One region of the Butyrivibrio fibrisolvens genome, then DNA from elsewhere that is predicted to be linked to it. Evidence: riboswitches for the same ligand, from Rfam matches in the RefSeq annotation. Region 1 holds a riboswitch; the other holds the start of a gene.
What was found. Region 1 has a riboswitch for thiamine pyrophosphate ahead of thiS (sulfur carrier protein ThiS). Riboswitches for the same ligand answer to the same signal wherever they lie in the genome.
Positions count from the first base shown of each region.

Region 2: another riboswitch for thiamine pyrophosphate. It lies ahead of thiT (energy-coupled thiamine transporter ThiT); the one in region 1 lies ahead of thiS (sulfur carrier protein ThiS).

Region 1 is NZ_CP065800.1:2,788,234-2,796,595, forward strand. Features, by position in the region: gene I7804_RS11520 (ABC transporter permease) at 1-622, shown strand, start outside; gene I7804_RS11525 (ABC transporter ATP-binding protein) at 748-1,812, shown strand; gene I7804_RS11530 (hypothetical protein) at 2,196-2,876, shown strand; TPP riboswitch at 2,963-3,069, shown strand; gene thiS (sulfur carrier protein ThiS) at 3,289-3,483, shown strand; gene thiF (thiamine biosynthesis protein ThiF) at 3,514-4,179, shown strand; gene I7804_RS11545 (thiazole synthase) at 4,223-5,029, shown strand; gene thiH (2-iminoacetate synthase ThiH) at 5,026-6,279, shown strand; gene I7804_RS11555 (thiamine phosphate synthase) at 6,288-6,872, shown strand; gene I7804_RS11560 (sodium-dependent transporter) at 7,009-8,362, opposite strand, start outside.
Region 2 is NZ_CP065800.1:3,937,508-3,945,869, forward strand. Features, by position in the region: gene asnA (aspartate--ammonia ligase) at 77-1,087, shown strand; gene hflX (GTPase HflX) at 1,087-2,400, shown strand; gene I7804_RS16535 (HAD hydrolase-like protein) at 2,384-3,055, opposite strand; TPP riboswitch at 3,286-3,400, shown strand; gene thiT (energy-coupled thiamine transporter ThiT) at 3,510-4,220, shown strand; gene addA (helicase-exonuclease AddAB subunit AddA) at 4,393-8,362, opposite strand, start outside; gene I7804_RS16550 (PD-(D/E)XK nuclease family protein) at 8,351-8,362, opposite strand, start outside.

The DNA.
Region 1 (8,362 bases):
ATCTCTTATATCGGCGCCGATCACAGCTCTTTTGTCCATGATAATATCTTATCTTGTTGTTAAGAGGAAATTTATAGCCAAGGGCTTTATAGAAGCTGTATCCATGCTTGCTATGGCAGTACCCGGCACTGTTCTTGGTATAGGTTACATAAGAGGCTTTTCAGGAGGACTTTTCGGAAGTGGTATACTGCAGGGACTGTATGGGACAGGCGCTATACTTGTGATCGTTTTTATAGTTCGAAGCCTTCCGACAGGCACCAGAAGCGGAATATCAGCCCTTCGCCAGATAGACAAAAGTATAGAAGAGTCTGCTTATGATATGGGTGCAGACAGCTTCAAAGTTTTTATGACTGTGACACTTCCTCTTATTAAGGACAGCTTCCTGAGCGGATTCGTTACATCTTTTGTAAGGAGTATAACAGCAATTAGTGCGATCATCCTTCTGGTTACGCCTTCGTATCTGCTTATCACAGTTCAGATCAATGAATTCGCAGAAAAGGGTTCCTATGGAATCGCCTGTGCATTTGCTTCAATCCTGATATTCATCACATACAGTTCTGTTCTTATCATGAACCTTGTGATTAAGCGATTCGGTACCAGCAGAAATGTAAACCTTGAATAACTCCAAAATAGTCCCTCGGGACGTAAACAAGGGACCAAAATTTTGCAAGAATGATTCCTGGGAACGGAGACAAGGGATCACTAATTCACTTAACTGGAAAATCAACGACTCAAGGGGGAAATAACATGGCAAAAGAAAAGAAAGGTGTTCGTTTAGAACATATATCAAAAATATACAAAGATCCAAAGACCGGTAAGAACTTCTATGCTGTCAAAGATGCGGATCTTACGATCGAGCCCGGAAGCTTCGTAACACTCCTTGGTCCATCCGGATGTGGTAAGACTACGACTCTTCGTATGATCGCAGGTTTTGAAAGTCCTGATGAGGGTGAGATATATCTTGGAGATGAGCCTATCAATGCACTTACTCCCAATAAGAGAGATACTGCGATGGTATTCCAAAGCTATGCGCTTCTTCCTCACTACAATATCTTTGATAATGTAGCTTATGGACTTAAGCTTCGCAAACTCGATAAAGCTGTAATCAAAGAGAAAGTAACTGATATTCTAAAACTTGTAGGTCTTGAAGGTATGGAGAACAGGATGACCAACCAGCTATCCGGAGGTCAGCAGCAAAGAGTCGCTCTTGCAAGAGCTCTTGTAATAGAACCTGGAGTATTGCTATTCGATGAGCCCTTATCAAATCTTGATGCCAAGCTCAGAGTATCCATGAGAACAGAGATCAGAAGGATACAGCAAAAATCCGGGATCACAGCCATATATGTAACACATGACCAGTCAGAAGCCATGGCCATCTCAGATAAGGTCATCATCATGAATAGCGGAATCGTAGAGCAGGTATCAACGCCAAAGGAGGCATATTATTATCCAAACAGCAGATTTGTTGCTGACTTTATTGGTGAAGCCAATTTCCTGAATGGCACTGTAAAAAGTAAGGACGTGGTAGTTATAGACGGGGCAGAAGTTGCATGTGCTACATCTGATATAGCGCCCGGCTCAAACTGCGATGTCGTTCTAAGACCTGAAGGCGCAGTACTTGGAGATAATGGCGTTATCAAAGGTATTGTCAGGTATTCCTGCTTCATGGGAGCTTATCAGGATTATCATGTTGAGATAGGCGGATCTCTTATCAAGATTCAGGAGTACAACCCTCGCAACAAGAAGATATACAATGTCGGAGACGAAGTGTTCCTTAATTTTGAGGAAAATACGCTGTATGCACTGCAATAAGACTTAAGCTCAGATATAAAACTAAAAATTATTAAATCTATGAAGAAGTGGCTTTCGACATAATCCGTAAGCCGCTTCTTTATATTTATAACTCAAATTTTTCGCCTGCCTTGGAGGAATTTTTCGGACATGGCACCGGCCAAGTGAGAAGTTTGACTACATAACAAAAATGCTTTTCGTCGGGCCAAAATGACGTTCTGTCCAAAATCGGTTTACAATAGGTGCTTTACGTATATACTTTGTAAGTGACAGGGCAAAAGTCATGTAAATATGACGATCAAGTGCCCTTCATGATCCTATAGAGCTGATAGGTATTAGTTCTTTTTCCTGGAAAAATATAAACAGATGATCAAAATAAATTCGCAATTACAAGGGGGATAATCATGTCAGTAAAAATATGGCCACTTGAGTTTAATAAAGAAGATTATATAGAACTTTTCAAAGAAGCAGTAAACGATGATGTAGCACTTAATGTTGTAACCGGTATAAAAAGAAACAATATCGTGAAAGAAACTGTAAAAGCTGTAAAAGAGATTGCTGCAACTTACAAACTGGATTATTCAGACATAGCAATCCTATATCCCAATAAAGATAATAAAGGTCTTAGATATTACATCCAGCACTGGGTCAAAATGATGCTTGATGAAAATAATATCCCATATGCCATCACACAGGAAAAAGAAGATGGTATGGGCGTTACAATCAGTAATAATAAGGGCGTTGTAGTAGCACCTATAGATGCAATCGCCGGTCTTGAGTTCAAGGCTGTGATACTTACAGGACTCTATCCTTGTTCTTATGCTTTTGATGGCAATGAACACAGGATCAAGTTAAAAGACTGGGAGTCAGCCTGTGAGCTTCGTGAAGAAGAAAGAGCCGTTGTTGAGGATCAGATTGCAAAGATCTATAAAGCATATTGCAGAGCCAATGAAGTTCTGTATGTACTAAGCGATGCAGAAACAGGTACTATCATAGACGATATCGTTGTTAGCAGCGAAGAGAAGCAGATAGATCAATATGTTGACTCGATATTTGATGATATCCTTAAGTATGTTGCTATATAATGCCTGCTCATATTACTATAGCTTATCCACATTATTTTTACATTTTTACTTGTATTATTTATATTCTAGTAGTATAGTTATTCTGACAATTGAACAGACGGGAGCTTTTGTAAAAGGCTGAGAGGAAGGTAAGACCTTCGACCGAGAACCTGATTTGGATAATGCCAACGTAGGGATGCCCATTTAGTCATGTATTATGGCTTATAACTATGGGAGAGCAATTTATTATAATTAGTATTGCTTATGATTACTCGATAAATAGACCATAAAAGCTACCGATTGATTTCGGTAGCTTTTATTTTTCCATTAAATCGGATCAATTAACGATGATCATCCATATGTCTAAGTCTTTTTGAGCAAAGATCGTTGCACTATTCCCAATCACTTTTATACAAAAACAGGAGGAGAGATTATGGTTACTGTAAATGGTGAAAACTGCCAGCTGGACGGCCTTGATGTACTAACTATGTTAAGTCAAAAAGGTTATGCACTTACACGAGTAGTTACTGAGTTAAATGGGCAGATAGTCCCTAAGGCCGCTTATGAAAAGACAATTTTAAAAAGTGGTGATGTTGTAGAAGTTGTCAGCTTTGTTGGTGGTGGCTGAGTCGTAGTTTTTACATGGAATGAGGTTAATATGATCGTTAATAATGAATCACAAATAGCATTTGGTTATGAGCTAAGAAAAGCTCAGGAAGAAAAAGAGAGTAAAGAAGTTGTTGATGCGCTTGCAGGGTCTACAGTTGCTATATGCGGCCTCGGAGGACTCGGCTCTAACATAGCGATGATGCTGTCAAGAGCAGGTGTTGGAAGGCTTATACTAACAGATTTTGATACAGTTAATATTACAAATCTTCACAGACAGTTCTATAAGACAAGTCAGCTTGACATGAAGAAGGCATGGGCGCTTTCTGATAATCTTGCTGAGATAGCTCCTCTTACAAGAGTTGAACTTCATGATGAGAAGATAAGTCCGGACAGGATCAAAGATCTGCTTACTGACGCTGACGTGATATGTGAAGCCTTTGATAATGCTGAGCAGAAAGCCATGCTTGTAGGTACAGTTCTGGAAGTGTTCCCTGATACTGATCTTGTGGCTGCATCAGGCATGGCAGGTACAGGAGATGCCAATGATATCATAACAAGACAGATATCAGAGCACTTCTATCTGTGTGGAGATTTCCATACAGATGTAGGTGAAGCCGACTCGCTTCTTCCATCAAGAGTTATGGTCTGCGCAGCTCATCAGGCTCACAAGATAATACAACTTCTGATACATAAAAAAGCTGCTGCCAATAACTAATGCACAAATCTATATAAAAAACTGACAAAAACAGGAGAAGGCTATGAATACTAATAATGCTATAAATAATAATGACCCTTTTGTCCTTGGCGGAGTAACATTTAATTCACGATTCATACTAGGTTCCGGCAAGTATTCCATGAAGCTGATCCAGGCAGCTGTAAGGGATGCAGGCGCCCAGATCGTAACACTTGCGGTAAGGAGAGCCAACACCAAAGAACATGAGAATATCCTTGACTATATCCCTGAGAATGTAACACTGCTTCCAAATACAAGCGGAGCAAGGAATGCAGATGAAGCTATTCGCATAGCAAGAATAGCCAGAGAGCTTGGATGCGGCAATTTCGTCAAAATAGAGATCATGAAGGATACAAAATATCTGCTTCCGGACAATTATGAAACAATCAAGGCTACTGAGACACTTGCTAAAGAGGGCTTTGTAGTTCTGCCTTACATGTATCCGGATCTAAACGTTGCAAGAGATCTGGTAAGCGCCGGAGCAGCTGCTGTTATGCCTCTTGCCGCTCCGATTGGCTCTAATAAGGGACTTGTGACCAAAGAGTTCATCAAGATCCTTGTAGATGAGATAGATCTTCCTATAATCGTTGATGCCGGAATAGGTGCGCCGTCCCAGGCCTGTGAAGCTATGGAACTTGGCTGCGCTGCAGTTATGGCCAATACAGCGCTTGCTACTTCAAGAGACCTTCCAAGAATGGCAAGTGCTTTCAAACTGGGTATAGAAGCCGGTCGTATGGCATATCTTGCAGGCCTTGGAAGAGTACTTGAAAGAGGCGCCAGTGCTTCTGATCCTCTGACAGGTTTCCTTAACCAGGAAGAAAGAGGCGCATGATGAACAACTTCTTTATAGACAACAAAACTCTTAGTAAAGAGGCTCTTGAGAAAAAACACAGGCTTGAAACAGATCCCTCTGTGCGTACTAACCATATGGAGTATATGGATGGTATGGAGAAAATTACTTCTGATATACAAGACTTAGTACTAAAGGCCTTTAATTCTTATGACTATAACAAGTATACTGCAAGGGATGTAAGAAATGCTCTTGACCATGATACCTGCACTATTGAAGATTTCAAAGCGCTATTGTCACCTGCTGCAGAGCCATTCCTTGAAGAGATGGCTATAAAGGCAAGGAATGAAACAGGCAAACATTTTGGCAATACTGTATATATTTTCACGCCATTATATATCGCCAATTATTGCGAGAACTACTGTGTATATTGCGGCTTCAACTGTTACAACCATATACACAGAATGTGCCTTAACACTGAGCAGATCGAGCATGAGATGAAGGTTATAGCACAAAGCGGCATGGAAGAAATCCTGCTCCTTACCGGCGAAAGCCGCAGTGTCAGCGATGTTCACTATATTGGAGAAGCCTGCAAGCTTGCCAGAAAGTATTTTAAGAATGTAGGGCTTGAAGTATATCCATTAAATACAGATGAGTACAAATATCTGCATGAGTGCGGAGCTGACTATGTGACGGTATTCCAGGAGACTTACGATACAGATGTATATGAATCGCTTCATCTCATGGGACATAAGAGAGTCTGGCCTTATAGATTCAATGCTCAGGAGAGAGCTTTAAGAGGCGGCATGAGAGGTGTTGCCTTCTCAGCACTACTGGGGCTTTCTGACTTTCGTAAGGATGCTCTTGCAACTGCGCTGCATCTGTACTACCTACAGCGAAAGTATCCATATGCAGAGATGTCTCTGTCATGTCCAAGACTTCGTCCCATCATCAATAATGATAAGATAAATCCCATGGACGTTCATGAAAAGCAGCTATGCCAGATAATCTGTGCATACAGGATATTCCTTCCTTATGTAGGTATCACAGTTTCATCAAGAGAGAGCAGTACCTTTAGAAATGGTATAGTCAAGATCGCTGCAACCAAGGTGTCTGCAGGCGTATCTACAGGAATTGGCGATCACGAAAGTAAGTATACGGGAAAAGAATCTGGAGATGCCAAGGGAGATGAGCAGTTCGAGATAAATGACTCAAGAAGCCTTGATCATATGTATACGGATATCTCAGACGAAGGATTGCAGCCTGTATTAAATGACTATCTGTATGTATGAAAACTCACATGAAAAACGAACAATTGACGCAGCCTTTGATATGCATAACAAACAGAAAGCTCTGCCAGGAACCTTTTCTTAACAGGATAGAGAATGTAGCAAGGTCAAAGCCAAAGGCCATAATACTTAGGGAAAAAGATCTAAGTGAATCTGAATATGAAAAGCTTGCTATCATGGTAGAACCTATCTGCAATATGTATGGAGTTCCGCTTATCTATCACAATCATCCTGAGCTTGCCATAGCCAATAACAAAGGTCTTCATATGCCTTTAAGCGCTCTTGAAAAGGTCTCTGGAGCTGACAGACAAAAGATAAAGATCCTCGGAGCTTCCTGTCATAGCACGGAAGATGCAGCTAAAGCCATACGACTTGGCTGCACCTATATTATAGCAGGACACATATACGATACTGATTGCAAAAAAGGTATTCCGGGGCGGGGGACTGATTTTCTCAAGAATTTATGTGAACATGTTCATATACCAGTATATGCAATTGGCGGGATAACACCTTCTAAGATGCCTGAGATCATAAGCTGCGGCGCAGCAGGAGGCTGTATGATGAGCGGGTATATGCAAGGCGAGATCTTGAAATAAGAGGAAAGAGCAAAAAGCTGTAATTAAAGCTTCCTGTCGTAGCCTGCTTTTTCATAATGTGTTTTGCAGATATAAAAAACGCTTAGTTCTTTTTACCTATGACAATGATAAAAAGAACTAAGCGTTTATACTATGTTCAGATCTTTATGATTCCAAATACCTGAAGTATTGAGCTGATAAGAATGATCAAAAGAAATGCTATGCAAAGGTACTTGATCATGAATTTATACACAGCCTTACGTTTAAATGTACCACCTTCTTTAGTCATTTCATGCTCGACAGCATGGAAGCCGATAACCCTGATTATATACAGACATATGAAAATTGCTGCAATCGGCATCATGACTGAGTTTGTAAGGAAATCAAAAAAGTCAAGGAACTGCATTCCAAGTATAGTTACACCTGAAAGAGGTCCATAACCAAGTGAAGAAAGTGATCCGAATACTATCATGATAAGTGCCATAAAGATTGTAGCACCATGACGGCTCCAGTTAAGCTCATCTTCGAATGTAGAAATAGCACTTTCTGAAAGAGCTATAGCACTTGTTAGAGCTGCAAAGAATACAAGTACAAAGAAGATGATACCCATAAGTCTTGTCATACCCATTCCGGCAAATACTTTGGGAAGTGTTATGAACATAAGACTAGGTCCTGCTCCGAGCGAAGTAGCATCTCCGCCTGAGAATGCAAATACTGCAGGGATGATCATAAGACCGGCCATTATAGCAATGCCTGTATCGAATATCTCTACATTGACTGTAGCTTCTTCTATATGTACATCATCTTTCATATATGAACCGAAGGTAATAAGGATACCCATGGCGATAGAAAGAGAGTAGAACATCTGGCCCATAGCAGCTACAACTGTCATCCATGAGAAGTTTGAGAAGTTTGGTATAAGGAAGTACTTGATACCTTCTATAGCGCCAGGTCTTGTCATAGAGTATATTGCGATTATGAGAGATAATACTACAAGAATAGGCATCATAAATTTGGACACTCGTTCGATTCCATTACGCACTCCAAGGAATACTACTAAAAGTGCACAAAAAGAAAAGACGATAAACCAAAGCTCAGTCTGAAATCCATCTGAGATAAAAGAACCAAAGTATGAATCCTGGGCAACGCCTTCTGTATTGCCAGTTATATACTGAAACAGATAATTAAGAACCCAGCCGCCTATAGTAGAGTAGTAAGGTACTATAAGCATCGGTATTATGGCATTGATCCAGCCTCCGAAGTGATAGATCTTCTTGTCTGAAAAAGCCTGAAATGCGCCAATTGGACTTCTTTTAGAAATACGTCCAATAACAGTTTCGGATACGATCATTGTGTATCCAAATACAAATGCAAGTATGATGTATACAAGAAGGAAAGCTCCACCACCATACTTAGCGGCAAGGTATGGGAATCTCCATATATTACCAAGTCCTACGCTGGCACCTGCTGCCGCAAGGACAAATCCTATTTTTCCTGAAAAATGACTTCTT
Region 2 (8,362 bases), 1.1 Mb from region 1:
CTTGAAATGAATAAAAAAAAAGAGTTTTAATAAGAAAGTAGTTTTTTTATACAAAATTCGAAAGGTATATACCATTATGGAGAAACTTAAACTTCCAAAAGAGTATCATTCCGAGCTTAGTCTCCATGATACACAGGTTGCTATCAAAACAGTCAAAGACTTTTTCCAGAGCATGCTCTCAGCACGCCTTAATCTTCAGCGTGTATCAGCTCCTCTGTTTGTAGATCCTACATCAGGCCTTAATGATAACCTCAATGGTGTTGAACGTCCTGTAGCATTCGATATCCTCAATGATAAGGATCATACAGGTGAGATAGTTCAGTCACTTGCCAAGTGGAAGAGATTCGCTCTTAAGAAATACGGCTTTAATATAGAAGAAGGTCTCTATACAGATATGAATGCTATCCGCCGCGATGAAGAGACTGACAACATTCATTCTATATTCGTAGATCAGTGGGACTGGGAGAAGGTTATCCGCAAGGAAGACCGTAATCTTGACTATCTCAAGGAGACAGTACGCCAGGTTTACAAGATCCTTAGAAAGACTGAAAAGTTCCTTTCTATCCAGTACGACTATATCGAAGAGATCCTGCCTCATGATATCTTCTTTATAACAACTCAGGAACTTGAAGATATGTTCCCTGAATACACTCCCAAGGAACGTGAATACTACATCACCAAGGCCAAAGGTGCTGTATGCATCATGAAGATCGGCGATAAACTTGCATCAGGCGAGCCTCACGATGGACGTGCTCCTGACTATGATGACTGGGAACTTAATGCAGATATCCTTGTATACTATCCTGTACTTGATATCGCACTTGAGCTTTCATCCATGGGTATCCGTGTAGATGAGAACTCACTTAAATCTCAGCTTGAGAAGGCAGGCTGCACAGATCGTGCTAAGCTTCCTTTCCAGAAAGCAATCCTTGATAAGGAACTTCCTTATACTATCGGTGGTGGTATCGGACAGTCACGTATATGTATGTTCTTCCTGCGCAAGGCACATATAGGTGAAGTTCAGAGCTCTCTATGGCCACTTGAGACCGAGAAAGCCTGCGCAGAGAACGGAATTCAGCTCTTATAATGATAGATATCATAAAAGAAGAAAAGAAACCGGTCGTAATACTGGTCGGACTTAATACAGATCGCGATGAAGACGTCTTTGCAAGTTCCATGCAGGAACTCAGAGGTCTATCTGAAGCGGCAGGAATGAAGGTCTGCGCTGTTGTGACTCAGAATGCTGAGTCACCTGTGCAGGCCACTTTTGTTGGAAGCGGCAAGGTTGACGAGATAAAAGCAAGGATCGAATATGACGATGCTGATGCTGTTATCTTCAATCAGACACTGTCACCTATGCAGATACGAAATCTTGAGAAGATCCTCGACAGAGAAATTATCGACAGGACAGCTCTTATCCTTTTAATATTTGCAGATAGAGCAAGAACAAGAGAAGCCAGACTCCAGGTAGAGGTTGCAAGACTTCAGTATCTCCTGCCAAGACTTTCCCATATGAGGAAAGGTCTTACAAGGCAAGGAGGAGCTTCCGGTTCTAAGTCAAGCAAAGGTGCCGGCGAGAAACAACTAGAGCTTGACAAGCGTCGTATCGAACACCGCCTTGCAGAACTTAGAAGAGAACTTGAAGCAGTAAGTAAGGAACGATCTACTCAGCGAAACAGACGACTATCATCTTCTGTTCCCAAGGTAGCACTTGTAGGATATACCAATGCCGGCAAATCAACCATCATGAATCATCTCCTTACAGACTATGCGGATGGTAATACTGATGACAAGAAGGTTCTGGAACAGGATATGCTCTTTGCTACCCTTGATACTACTGTAAGAAAGATATCTCCTGCAGGTCACAGGTCATTTCTTCTATCAGATACAGTAGGATTCATAGACGATCTTCCAACAACACTTGTCAAAGCTTTCAGATCAACTCTTGAAGAGATCAAATATGCTGATATTCTACTGGAAGTTATAGACTTCTCTGATCCTGACTATAACAGGCATATGGAAGTCACTGATAAGACACTGTCTGAGATTGGCGCCGGGGATATACCTAAAATATATGTCTTCAACAAATCAGATATAGCTGATGAACAGGGATCTACAATGGTTCAGCTTCCATATGTTCGTGATCACAGAATATATATGGCTGCAAAAAAGGATATCGGAACAGAAGAACTACTGTCCCTTATAGACAAAGTCCTTCTGGAAGGGAGTCAGGAATGCGAACTTATAATTCCATATTCTCAAGGAGCAGTTGTTGCTGCTATCCTCGATGGAAGTGAAGTCCTTACTACTGAATATCTTCCGGAAGGAACCAAAATAAGAGCTAAGCTCAAAAAACAGGATATAAACAAATACGCTGAATATATCAGCAGCACTTCTTAAGTGCACCACATGCCGCCAGCAGGTAATTCTTAAGATCTTCTACAGTATCAAAAGTCTTGTCTGCTCCGGCATTTTTTAATTCAAGATATGTTCCGTAGCCATAGGTTACGCCAAGAGCCATAAGGTCATGATTGACTGCTCCAACCATGTCATAGCATCTGTCACCAACCATTGCTGTCTCATCAGCATTGGCCATAAGCTTTCTAAGAGCCTCTTCTACTACTTCGTTCTTGTCAGTACGGCGACCGTCAAGCTCACTTCCTACGATAACATCAAAATATGATGTAAGCTTAAAGTGATTGAGCACCTTATAGACCATAACTTCAGGCTTACTGGATGCGATAGCTATCTTAAGACCTGCCTCGTGACAAGCTTTGAGCATTTCTTCAACACCTTCATAAGGTTTATTTTCAAATACCCCGATAGGATTATAATATTCTCGAAACTTGGCTACGGCATTAAGCATATGCTGCTCGTCCATACCATATCGCTCCATAAATGTTACATTGAGCGGAGGTCCTACGAAGAACCCAAGTTTAGAAAGATCGGGTTCATCTATTCCCTGGTCTTTAAGCGCATACTGCGCAGCCTTGGTAATGCCAAGACCGGAATCTGTTAATGTGCCATCAAGATCAAATAGTACGTACTTCAGCATGTTTTCGTCTCCCTTTGGATATATGGATTATCATACGTGCGCATTATTAAATGTACGATATAATGACACATTCACGCAATAGCCATTATATTCAAAATGCATAAATAGTTACGGAACTTTTTGTGCATTATTTCGTTTCTTATCAATATGACGTTTGAGGGAAGGTTATGTTCAAAGGATATCTTGAATAAATCCTCTTACTGTGTTAGATTTAATAAGGTTAAGAATTGAATACCTGCTAGGGGAGCTTTGCTGAGAAGAGCCTTTTGTTATACTGATAACATGGCTTGACCCTTATTACTTGAACCGGGTAATACCGGCGTAAGGAAGCATTTCATTATCAACTTTCTGTAAGTGTGACGCACTAATTCTAACGGATCGTTTCCTTGGGCATATTCAAAAAACTAATATTTTATTACATTTTTTCAGCTAATGCTGCAAGGAGGGATATTCAATGTCATTATTCTTCAATGCTGTCACAAGTGATGGCGAAACCACTTATTCATTCACTACCGCAGGCTACGCAGCCCTTATTATCGTGCTGATCGCTGCAGTTGTAGCCGCATGTTTTTTTAAGAACACCAAAGACCAGCACAAATTCAGCACACGCCAGCTTGTAGTATCAGGCATGTGCATAGCACTTGCATTTGTACTTTCTAATGTCAAGATTTTCAAAATGCCACAGGGTGGATCTATAACCCTTCTATCCATGTTTTTTGTATGCTTTGTTGGATATCTGTATGGTCTTAGAAGCGGACTTATGGCAGGACTTGCATACGGTCTTCTGCAGATGATCGTAGACCCTTATATCATAAGCTTCCCTCAGATGCTGTTCGACTATATATTCTCATTCACAGCGCTGGGACTTTCAGGTCTTACAAGCACCAGAAAATACGGATTGTATTCCGGATATTTAATAGGTATAGTAGGCCGTATGGTATTTGCAGTTCTGTCAGGTGTTATCTTCTTCGGAATGTATGCTCCTGAAGGTCAGAATGTATGGGTATATTCATTTGGATATAACGGACTGTATATCATCACAGAAGCAGCTATCACTATCGTAGTGCTCCTCATCCCTGCTGTCAGAAAGGGACTTAATCAGATCAGAGTTGCTGCCAACGAAGCTGATTCCAAGAGAATCGCTGTAAATAAGCTGGCTTCATAATATCACATTGCCAAAATCAGAGGCTGCTTCCTTAAATGTATTTTCAATTTAAGGTAGCAGCCTCTTTCTATAGATCTGAATTTTGTCATAAAAAAGCTTCTCACCAGCCATGGCAGCACCAGCAAATCCGAAGGGACGCTTCCTTGGCTGGTGAGAAGTTTTTATACATCAATCATATGACTACGCTTTCGCTAAGTGCAAAGGAGTACAGGTACCGCTCCCTGACCTTCTTATGGGTCATCCTTTCAAGAGCTCTTGTGTAGTAATCTATCTGGACCTTGTACCTTGATAGAAGTTCAGATGCCTCCTTTACACGATCAGTCTTGTAATCTACAAGCACTATCTCATCTCCTTCTACAAACCATGCATCGATAACACCCTGTATCAGCATGATCTCGCCATCAGGAAGATCTTTAGATACTTCTGTTGCCGGGATTCCCATCATGAACTGACGCTCTCTGTATAGGTCTCCCCTGATAGAAGCCTGCCTGAATCTCTTTCCAAGTTCTGTATCAAGGAATGCCACGATATCTTTGGCATAGATGCTCTTTACTGACGGCTCGTCCATTCTTCCTTCTGACTCTTTACGTTTTAGAAAATCAAGAATGTCCGCTGCAGTAATGTCATCTTTGGCCAGTATCTCATCATCCAGAAGTTCCATAACTCTATGGTAAGCTGTTCCTCTTCCTGCTCCCGACAGCTTATCTTCGTCATCGAAACCTTTGATGAATCTTGGGACATATTCTTCTTCATCTGATCTTATGATCCTGGTATCAGGCTCTAGAGCTTCGGTATAAGCAGCTCTTTTTAGTTCAGATACTGTTGTCTTGGTATATAGCGAAGCATATTCCTTGTGACCATATTCAAAAGCAAAGTTATCTGCAAGTGCCTTGCCAAGATCCTGATCTATATCAAGAGGTGTTATGCCGCCTTCAAGTTTCTCCCTACGTATCACACTATCAACCTGGTCTTTGAGCACCATAGAGTTTAGATCACCGGAATACACAAGTTTTATCTTGGCAGGAGGAGTTATGCCTGCTGCCTCAATTGCGGTATTGCAGTTCTCTGAGTCCGTAACAGCTATCTTGTCATATCCTATAAGGCTTACGTCTACGCCAAGAGCATCTGCGACTTCCTTCATCGCAGGATGTCCTATCATAGAGCGAAGGATAAGGGTCAGATAATCTCCGGCTTTATTCCTTGCAGAATAGGGAAGGAGCTGTTCCTGATCTTTAGGTCCTTTACTAAAAGCCAGATACTGCTCATTTTGTATGAACGTATCCATTTTACCTATCTGGCCTGTTATTATAAGCTTCTCCTTGGCTCTTGTAAGTGCTACATACAAAACTCTTAACTCTTCGCCAAGGCTGTCTTTTTTCATCCTGTCAGCTATCATGATACGCCTTGGAGTTACGGACTTGACTCTTAGATCCAGATCTACTGCATTAAGGCCTATACCTACGTCCTCTTCAAGAAGTACAGGCGCATTGGTATCCTGTTTATTAAAGCCTTTGGAAGTACCTGATACGAATACTACAGGGAATTCCAGACCTTTACTCTTATGAATACTCATGATGCGCACTACATCGGCATTTTCATCTATGACATTGGCTTCGCCAAAATCCACCTCATACTTCTCGAGTTCCTCTATATAACGTATGAAGTTAAAAAGGCCCTTGAAGCTGGTATTTTCAAAAGAGGTTGCTCTTGTAAGCAGCATCTCGATATTGGCACGCCTTCTGATACCTCCCGGCATAGCTGTAACATAGTTAAGATACCCGGTAGAATCTATTATAAATTCAAGAAGTTCATGAACAGGCATATATACAGCCCTGCGCCTTAGGTCTCTTAGAGCATCAAGAAATGCATGAACTCTTATCGCCAGTTCTTTAATCTCATCCGGTACTGTATTTTCTGATCCTGTGTCCTGTCTTTTTTCAGTATCATCTTCACATCCGTCATCTTCGCTAAGCCCTGTATCACATATAAGTCCTGAAAACTTCTCTATATACACAAGATGCTCATAGAACTTATCAGGGATCTCTTCTTCCTTTTTTCTAAGGTCGCCGCATACAAAGGCTTTGATACGGGCAAGATCTTCATCAGTGAATCTTCCGATCGCAGAATGCATCACAGATGCAAGAGGTATATCCTGAAGAGGATTGTCAATAATGCGCAGGTAGTTCAGCAGTGTCGCAACTTCTATCGCTGCAAAATATCCTGTTCTTGACTCAATATATGCAGGTATACCTTCTGACTCTAAAATCTTTCTAAAAGTATCATCCCATCCAAGGGTTGCTCTTAATAGGATCACTATATCGCTATAATGAATACTTCTAAAGCCGCCGTTTCCATCAGATACATAGCCGTCTTTGATCAGTTCTTTGATCCTTCCGGCTATTACCATAGCTTCCTTTTGTCTTGGGTTAAGCTTCTGTCCGGGCCTTATAGGTTCATCTTCAAGTCCCCATATATCAGGCCCATCCTCATCTTCCGGTGCGCTATCTTCACCTGACTCGCTATCAGAGCCAGTACTAGCATCATCATCCTGAAGCAGTATTATCTCCGGAGCAAAAAAATCTTCCTCGCTAGGATCATCAGGATACGAAGCACCTGTTATGAGCATAGCATCCTCGTCATAAGAAACCTTGCCAAGGTCAGCCCCCATTATCCTTCTGAATATATAATTGACAAAATCAAGGACCCTACGCCTACTTCTAAAATTCCTGTGAAGATCTATACGCCTAAGAGACGCTGTATCTGACTTATCGTAAGTCCTGAGCTTATCCATAAAGATCTCAGGTCTTGCAAGACGGAACTTGTAGATACTCTGCTTGACATCACCTACCATAAATCTGTCATAGGTATCTTCGGTACTTCCTGCTATAGCTGATAGTATCAGTTCCTGAACAGAGTTACTGTCCTGGTACTCATCTATCAGGATCTCCCTGTAGAACTCAGCATACTGCATTGCCACATCTGTAGGCTTATTCTTCCTGGTCTCGGGATCATGGTCTATAAGGATATTCAGAGCAAAATGCTCCATATCGCCAAAGTCGATGATATTTTGTTCACGCTTTTTGTCATCAAGAGCCTGTTTAAAATCTATCGCAAGTTCAGATAAGCCTTTAAGAGCGCGTGATGCCAGCATACTTGCAGCGATTATCGTCTCTTTGTCCTGAGCAAAATATTTTTCTTTAAAAGCCTTAATGCTTTTTTTGACATCATCTCTTATCTTTTTGACCATATCTCTTTTATCAGGAGATACGCTGTCATCCTTTTTGCGAGGAAGGGTTGCAAAGGACATAGTATTCAGGGCATTTCGAAGTGATTCATAATCCATACGCTGCGCAGCATTCTGTATCATATCCTTCTCAGATTCAAGAAGCTCTTCATACATATACGGGCCATCCGGCTGATTGCAGATAATTATGCCCCTTTGGATACTAGCAGCAAGCTCGTATAGATCTGTCCTTACAGATTCTATGTACTCTGTGACCCAGTCCTTGGTATCGAAAGTCTCTTCATCTATATCATAGTCATGACTCCTGTCTCTAAGCCAGTCAACCGGCCATGGCATACTAATAGAATAGTGATACAGGCGCAGCAGCTGCTGCTCAAGACCTTTATCCCCTGATCCTTCTGAAAAATACTCAGCTGTATACATAAAATCTTCGTCAGCTTCTTCGTATTTGGCTTCAAGCAGGTCCTTCATAACACTCTCTTCGAGGAGTTTGATCTCACCTTCATCTGCAACCCTGTAGGATGGATCTATACCAATATCATTAAAATTATTCCTTATAATATACTGGCAAAAAGAGTCTATCGTAGTGATCTGCGCATTATGAATAAGTGTCTCCTGCTTCTGAAGATGGGCATCGTCAGGACTTTCAAGGAGCCTTTTGGCTATAGCTGCAGTTATCTTATCCTTCATAGAAGCTGCCGCAGCTCTAGTGAATGTAACCACCAGAAGATGATCTATATCAAGAGGTTCTTTGCCATCCTCCCCATTCGTTATTAGTTGTATTATTCTCTCAACAAGAACAGCTGTCTTACCTGATCCTGCCGCAGCAGATACCAGAATATTACAATTCCTTGCGTCTATGACCGACTGCTGTTCACTTGTAAACTTAACTTCTGCC